Regions from separate parts of the Streptomyces sp. 184 genome, predicted to be linked through region 1. Evidence: riboswitches for the same ligand, from Rfam matches in the RefSeq annotation. Region 1 holds a riboswitch; each other region holds the start of a gene.
The links. Region 1 has a riboswitch for cyclic di-AMP ahead of QBL21_RS29770 (transglycosylase family protein). Riboswitches for the same ligand answer to the same signal wherever they lie in the genome.
Positions count from the first base shown of each region.

Region 2: linked by a shared signal. The riboswitch ahead of QBL21_RS02690 (M23 family metallopeptidase) and the one ahead of QBL21_RS29770 (transglycosylase family protein) in region 1 are both predicted to bind cyclic di-AMP.
Region 3: linked by a shared signal. The riboswitch ahead of QBL21_RS20555 (LysM peptidoglycan-binding domain-containing protein) and the one ahead of QBL21_RS29770 (transglycosylase family protein) in region 1 are both predicted to bind cyclic di-AMP.

Region 1 is NZ_CP123230.1:7,024,406-7,026,645, reverse strand. It holds gene QBL21_RS29775 (transglycosylase family protein) at 1-835, shown strand, start outside; cyclic di-AMP (ydaO/yuaA leader) riboswitch at 997-1,208, shown strand; gene QBL21_RS29770 (transglycosylase family protein) at 1,285-1,923, shown strand; gene eno (phosphopyruvate hydratase) at 2,180-2,240, shown strand, end outside.
Region 2 is NZ_CP123230.1:636,842-639,081, forward strand. It holds gene QBL21_RS02685 (PP2C family protein-serine/threonine phosphatase) at 1-814, shown strand, start outside; cyclic di-AMP (ydaO/yuaA leader) riboswitch at 1,038-1,212, shown strand; gene QBL21_RS02690 (M23 family metallopeptidase) at 1,224-2,240, shown strand, end outside.
Region 3 is NZ_CP123230.1:4,902,769-4,905,008, reverse strand. It holds gene QBL21_RS20560 (FadR/GntR family transcriptional regulator) at 1-436, shown strand, start outside; gene QBL21_RS20555 (LysM peptidoglycan-binding domain-containing protein) at 539-1,438, opposite strand; cyclic di-AMP (ydaO/yuaA leader) riboswitch at 1,445-1,619, opposite strand; gene QBL21_RS20550 (hypothetical protein) at 1,723-2,240, opposite strand, start outside.

The DNA of each region.
Region 1 (2,240 bases):
CGGCCTCCAGTTGACGATGGACATGTGGCAGGAGTACGGCGGCGAGGAGTTCGCCTCGCAGCCCGACTTCGCCAGCCGGGCGCAGCAGATCACGGTCGCCGAGCGCATCCTCGCCGGCATGGGCGCCGACAAGGCGTGGCCGGAGTGCGCCCAGGACGCCGGGCTGCACGGCGACGACGCGGTGCCGGAGGTCGACCCCGGCGCCGAGCTGCCGCTGCCGCCCACGGCGCCCCCGACCCTCGCCCCCGACCCCGGCGCCGCGGACGGCTCGCGGGGCGGGGACAAGGACCGTGGGGACGGGGACGACCGGGACCGCAAGGACGGCGACGAGGAGCGCACCGGCGGCGGCAAGCACCGCGGCTCCCAGGACCCGCGCGAGGGCGACGGCGCCCCCGGCGAGCGGGACGGCGCGGACTCCGACACCACCGGCGCCTCCGAGGGTTCCGGCCGGCACCGCGCGCCGGACGCCTCCGCGAGCCCCACCCCGTCCGACCTCCTGCCGTCCCAGGACGCCCCCGAGGCCCCGCGCGAGGCCGTCGAGACCCCCGGCGCCTCCCAGTCGCCCGACGAGACCGAGCGGCCGAACCCCGGCCGCGAGTGGATCGCCGAGATCCCCGGCGACGTCGAGGAGCGGAGCGGGGGCCGCGGGGGCGATGACGCCGCGGCGGGCGACGGCAGTTATACCGTCCGACCGGGTGACACCCTCTCGGAGATTGCCACAGAGCATTCACTGACGGGCGGATGGTCCGAGTTGTACGACGGCAACAAGAACTCCCTCGGTAAGGACCCCGACAACATCAAGCCTGGTCAGGAACTCGAATTGAGCGGGAACTGAACCGGCGGCGAGTGAAGTCCGTACGCATTAGTCATATTTGACGTAATCGGCTGACCGGGCTAGCTGACGGACGGAAAACCGGGCGCGGCACTTTCCGATGTCTTTGAATCGCACACGCCTATGTGCTTACCGTCACATTGCTCGCCAACGCGAGCCCCGGTGATCGCCTCACGCCGAATCCTGTCGGCGTTCACCCGGGCCACCTGTGCACGAAGCACCGCTGACAGGAGCGGGGGACCCACGGTAAGCGCCGCTTCGGTCCAACCAGAAGGCGGACCGGACGGCTTGGGGTCAAGCCGGACGCTCGACGTTCGGCCGGGCACTCACAGCCCGCACCCGACAGCTCACCTCGCAGGCGTCGGTGAGAAAAGAGCATCATGCTTCTTCCTGCCGGAACGGGTAAGCACCGCCGCCCCGCCGCACAGGCGCGCCTTGGCGCACACTCCCGCATGGCCGTTCTCGTGGGCGCCACCGGAACCGCGATCGGACTCCCGGTGCTGAACACCCAGAACGCCGTCGCGGCGCCCATCGATACGTGGGAACGGGTGGCCGCCTGCGAGTCCGGAGGAAAGTGGGCGACGAATACCGGGAACGGCTATTTCGGCGGCGTCCAGTTCTCCCAGTCGAGCTGGGACGCCGCCGGCGGCCGCAGCTACGCCCCGCGCGCCGACCTGGCGACGAAGCAGCAGCAGATCGCCGTGGCCGAACGGCTGCTGTCCATGCAGGGGCCGGGCGCGTGGCCCAACTGCGGTCCACGCGCGGGCCTGGCCACCGGCAGTCCGGCCGCCGCGCAGATCGTCCCGCCGGCGCAGGAGGCCCAGCAGCCGGCCCAGCCGCAGGCGCAGGAGCAGGCACCGCAGGAGGCCCCCGAGGGCGCGGCGGCCCGCGGGACCGGCGAGCAGACGCAGCCGGAGTCCCGCACGGTCTTCCGCGGCTTCTACTACGAGGTCCGCGAGGGCGACACCCTGGACGACATCGCCCGGCGGCACGGCGCGGAGAGCTGGCAGCAGGTGTACGAGGAGAACAAGTCCGTCGTCGGCGCCGACCCGGACCTGATCCAGCCCGGCCAGAAGCTGAAGGTGCGCTAGCCCGGCGCGGTCGTCCCGGCCCTACCGGTGCGCGGGCCGGGACGACCACGTCGTACGAGCACGCCGCTATGACGCACGCCGTACGAGCACGCCGCTATGACGCACGCCGCACGCGGGACGGCGCGCGCCCCGGAGTCCCGCCGCGGGCCCGAACCGTCTCGTACCGCGGAATGCGGCCGGGTGCGGGCCGGGGCCGTCACCCGGGGCGGCTAGGCTCAGGGCGGAACCCGTAGCGAATCCCTCCGAAGGAGACACCGTGCCGTCCATCGACGTCGTCGTAGCCCGAGAGATTCTCGACTCCCGGGGCAACCCCACGG
Region 2 (2,240 bases), 6.4 Mb from region 1:
CAACTACCGCAGGCTGGCCTCCGTCCGCCACGTCGCCGTCGCCGCGCAGCGCGCGGTGCTGCCGAACCCGCCGGCCGGCTTCGGCGCCCTGCGGGTCGCCGCGCGCTACCAGGCCGCCGACGCCGACGCCCGGATCGGCGGCGACCTCTACGCCGTGCAGGAGGGCCCGTATGGCGTGCGCTGCATCGTCGGCGACGTACGCGGCAAAGGGCTGGAGGCGGTGGAGTCCGTGGCCGTCGTCATCGGCGCCTTCCGGGAGGCGGCCGAGGAGGAGCCGGGGCTCGACGGGGTGGCGCGGCGACTGGAACGCGCGCTCCAGCGCGAGGAGACGGGGCGCAGCGGCCTCGACCGGGTGGAGGGGTTCACCACGGCGGTGCTGGCGGAGGTCGACCGCGACGGCGGCGCGCTGCGGCTGCTCAACCGCGGCCATCCGGCGCCCGTGCTGCTGGGGTCGGACGGCGCGGCGCGGATGCTCCAGCCGTACGAGCACGCGCTGCCGCTGGGCATGGGCGACCTGGGCACGTGGCCGGACGAGCTGACCGAGGTGGCGTTCCCGCCGGGGGCGTCGCTCGTCCTGTTCACCGACGGCGTGACGGAGGCGCGGAACCAGGAGGGCGTCTTCTACGACCCGCTGGAGCACCTGGACGGCCGCGTCTTCGACGGTCCGCACGAGCTGCTGGACACCCTCCTGGACGATGTCACCCGCTACACGGGCGGACGGGTCGCGGACGACATGGCGCTGTTCGCGCTCTCCCGCTCCCGTAAGCCCTCCGGACAGCCGCCGGCCGAGCCCTCGCGTGCACACGCTCCGTAGTGGAATAGCGCCCCTCCGCATAACAACTGATGCACGATCAGCTAACGACCGGACCTCACCCCGGGTAGCCGACGCGCCAACTTGTCCGTTTCCGCTGGTACATGCCCGGATCGTCCGCGGTAAAGCACAACTGAATAACGGGAACGACTTGGAATCGAACGCCGTCGTCCGCTAGCGTGCGGTAACGCAGCGCGGTCGTCACCGCCGCCGCAAGAGGCGGCACCGTGCGCCGTCGCCGAATCCCGCACGCATCACAACTTCAGTAACGCACCACCTAGGGAACCGGGGAACCACCACCTTGGGGTGAATCGGGCCAACCTCCGCCAGGAGGCGGCCCGTAGGAGACCTTCCTGCTCCGAACCCGTCAGCTAACCCGGTAGGCGAGAAGGAAGGAAAGGAGTACGCCTTCGTGGCGTCCTACAGGCCTGGGCCTGGCTACGGCCATGGCTATGACGATTACGGCTGCGACGGCTATGCGTCCGGCGGCACCGCCCCCGAGGGGTATGCGCAGACCGGTTACGCCGTCGAAGAGCCGGTCGACGAAGTCCTCCCCGAGGACGACTTTCCCTCCCGCGGCCGCCGGCGCCTCCCGAAGCAGCGCGGTGGCAGCATGGCCCGCAGCGGCGCCGTACTCGGCGTCGGCGTCTTCGCCGCCGTCGGCGCCGGCAGCATGGCCACGGCGCAGGAAAAGCCCCCGGTCGCGATATCCATGCCCGACCAGGTCGACTCCGTCACCAGCCAGATCAGCGCCCAACTCCCGGACGCGGAGAGCCTTCCGGGCGTCGGCGAGCTGATACCGACGGACGAGGAGCCCGCCTCCGACACCGTCGTCACCACGGCCCCGCTCACCCAGGTCAGCTACGCGAGCGACGCCGGCTCCGGCACCGCGACCCCGACCGCCGACTCCGGCGAGGCCCTGCGGGCGCGCATCCTTGAGCAGGCCGAGCAGCAGCAGGCGGAGGCCGACGCCTCCGCGCGCGCCGAGGCCGAGGCCGAAGCCGCCAAGCAGGCGGCCGAGGAGGCCGCCGACGCGAAGGCGGAGGAAGAGGAGCGCCAGCGCCGCCTGGAGGAGGAGCGCAAGCGCAAGGCCGAGGAGGAGGCCCGCCGGAAGGCGGAGGCCGAGCGCCTCGCCAAGCTCGCCGCCAGCTACGTCGCCCCGGTCGCCAACTACACGCTCACCTCGACGTTCGGCGAGTCCGGCGACATGTGGGCCGCCGGCCACACCGGCCAGGACTTCGCCGCCTCCACCGGCACCCCGGTCAAGGCCGTACACGGCGGCACGATCACCGAGGCCGGCTGGGCCGGCTCGTACGGCTACCGCATCGTCCTCACGCTCGATGACGGCACCGAGATCTGGTACTGCCACCTGTCCTCCATCATCCAGTCCTCCGGTGAGGTCACCACCGCCGACGTCATCGGGCGCGTA
Region 3 (2,240 bases), 2.1 Mb from region 1:
CGCGGTCCGGCTGGCGGCGGTGCGGCGCACCGCGGCGGACCTGGCGGCGCTGGACACGGCGCTCGCGGCGATGGCCGCCGCGCGGGACGGGGCGGCCGAGGCCGTCGCGGCGGACCTCGCGTTCCACCGCGCCCTGCTGGCCGCCTCGCACAACGAGCTGCTGGAGCGCATGGATCTGGTCATCGCCAGCGGACTGGCCGCCCGCGACCGCCTGGTGCACGGCCCCGGGCACCATCCGCAGGACCCGGTGCCGGGGCACCGCGCCGTGCTGGAGGCGATACGGGCCGGGGACCCGGACGCGGCGGAGTCCGCGATGCGCACGCTCCTCGCGCAGGCGGCGCGGGACCTGGCGGAGCTGTCCGCACGGCCGGCGCCGGCACAGGAGTCCCGGCGCGCAGCAGAGGGCGCACCGGAGGAGCAGGCGGCGGGGGCGTAGCCCGTACGACAGGCGCGCCCCGCCGCGCGGACGGATCCGTGCGACGGGGCGGCAGGGGACTCCCGCGGGCCCGGGGCCCCTGCGTCGGTACCTGGTGGAGCGTCAGTACCAGTTGTTGGCCTGCCAGAACTCCCACGCGCTGCACGGGCTGCCGTAGCGGTCGTTCATGTAGTCCAGGCCCCACTTGAGCTGGGTGACCGGGTTGGTGCGCCAGTCGGCGCCGGCCGAGGCCATCTTGTCGCCCGGCAGCGCCTGCATCAGGCCGTACGCGCCGGAGCTGGGGTTGGTCGCGGTGTGGTCCCAGCCGCTCTCCCGCTCCACGATGTTGCTGAAGCAGGTGAACTGGTCCGCGGGCACGATCTCCCGGGCCGCGGCCTGGATGCCGGACTCGCTGGTCGGGACGCTCGCCTGCTGCGCCTCGGTGGCACCGCCGGAGCCGCCGGAACCGGCGGCGGACGACGAGCCGTTCGGGTCGATGGCCTTGCCGACCTTGCCGCCCTCGGTGTCGATGCGCAGCTCGGTGCCGACCTTCAGCGCGGCCGGGTTGTCGCCGATGGCCTTCTCGTTGTCGACGTAGACCCGCTGCCAGCCGCCGGGCACGTCGTACTTCGCGGCGATCTTGGACAGCGTCTCGCCGGCGCCGACGGTGTGCTCGACGTAGCGCTGCTGCTTCTTCTCGGTCTTGGCGGCGCTCTGGTCGGCTTCGGTGGGCTTGCTCGCGGCCTTCTTCCCCTCCAGGTCCAGCTCCTGGCCCGGGAGGATCAGGTGGGGGTTGTCGCCGACGGCTTCCTTGTTGGCCTCGTACAGCCGCTGCCAGTCGGCACCGAAGCCGTTGTCCTCGGCGATCTCCGAGAGTGTGTCGCCCTTTTCGACCGTATAGGCGTGCGCGGCGGTCGCCGCGATTCCGCCGGCGACGGGGAGGGCTATGCCCACCCCCGCGGCAGCGGCGTAGCGGCGGGTGGAGCGCGACTTGGGCGCGCGCCGGGTGCCGGTTCCGGCCATGTTGGCTCGCTCTTTCTCCGACGCCTGCGAAGTGAGCTGTCGGGTTCGGGCTGGAGTTGCCCGGCCGCGTCGTGCTGTGCGGCTTCACCCCGAGTCGGGGAGTCCGGTGCGCTTTGCCACCGTGCCTCCGGCCGACGGAGAAGTGGTTCCCCCGCTCCTGCCCGAACGGCTGTGGGGACGACGGTTCCGGGCTCCGACGGGCAGGACTCGGCGTACCGGAGCGCGGTGCTCGCGTCTGCGAACGTCTGGGACACTAGGAGATCGAACGGCAGATCACAAGAGGATCACGAGGATCCACGCATAGTCTGACGCTCCGTGGTGACGCGCGCACGCGTGGGGCGGCTGGGGCGGGTGTGGCGAACGGCACTCGAACCGCGGCGCAGCGCCTCCAACAGCGGCTGTCCCGCCGGTACGACGAGACCGTGCACCCCGCGGTCCGCGGCGCCGGCCAGCACGGCCCGCCAGGCGTCCGGTCCGGCGGGCGCCGCCACCGGGGTCCAGCGCCCGGCGCCCGGCTCCTCGTACCCGGGGGCGGCGGGCGCGAGACGGCGGAAGGCGGGCACCGTCGGGGCGACGGCGACGAGTTCCGCGCACCGCCGGGTGTCGGCGGCCAGCGCCAGCCGGCGGTCGCTGAGCAGTGCGACGGTGGCCAGCGCCCGCGCCAGCAGCGCGGCCTGCGGGACGCTGTCGGGCAGCGTGACGACCAGCTTCGCCCGGTTCGTGGCGGTGGCCAGGGCGGCGGCGAGCGCGAGCACGTCGTGCGCCGGGTCCGGACCGCCGTCCAGCCACAGCGCGTCGGCGC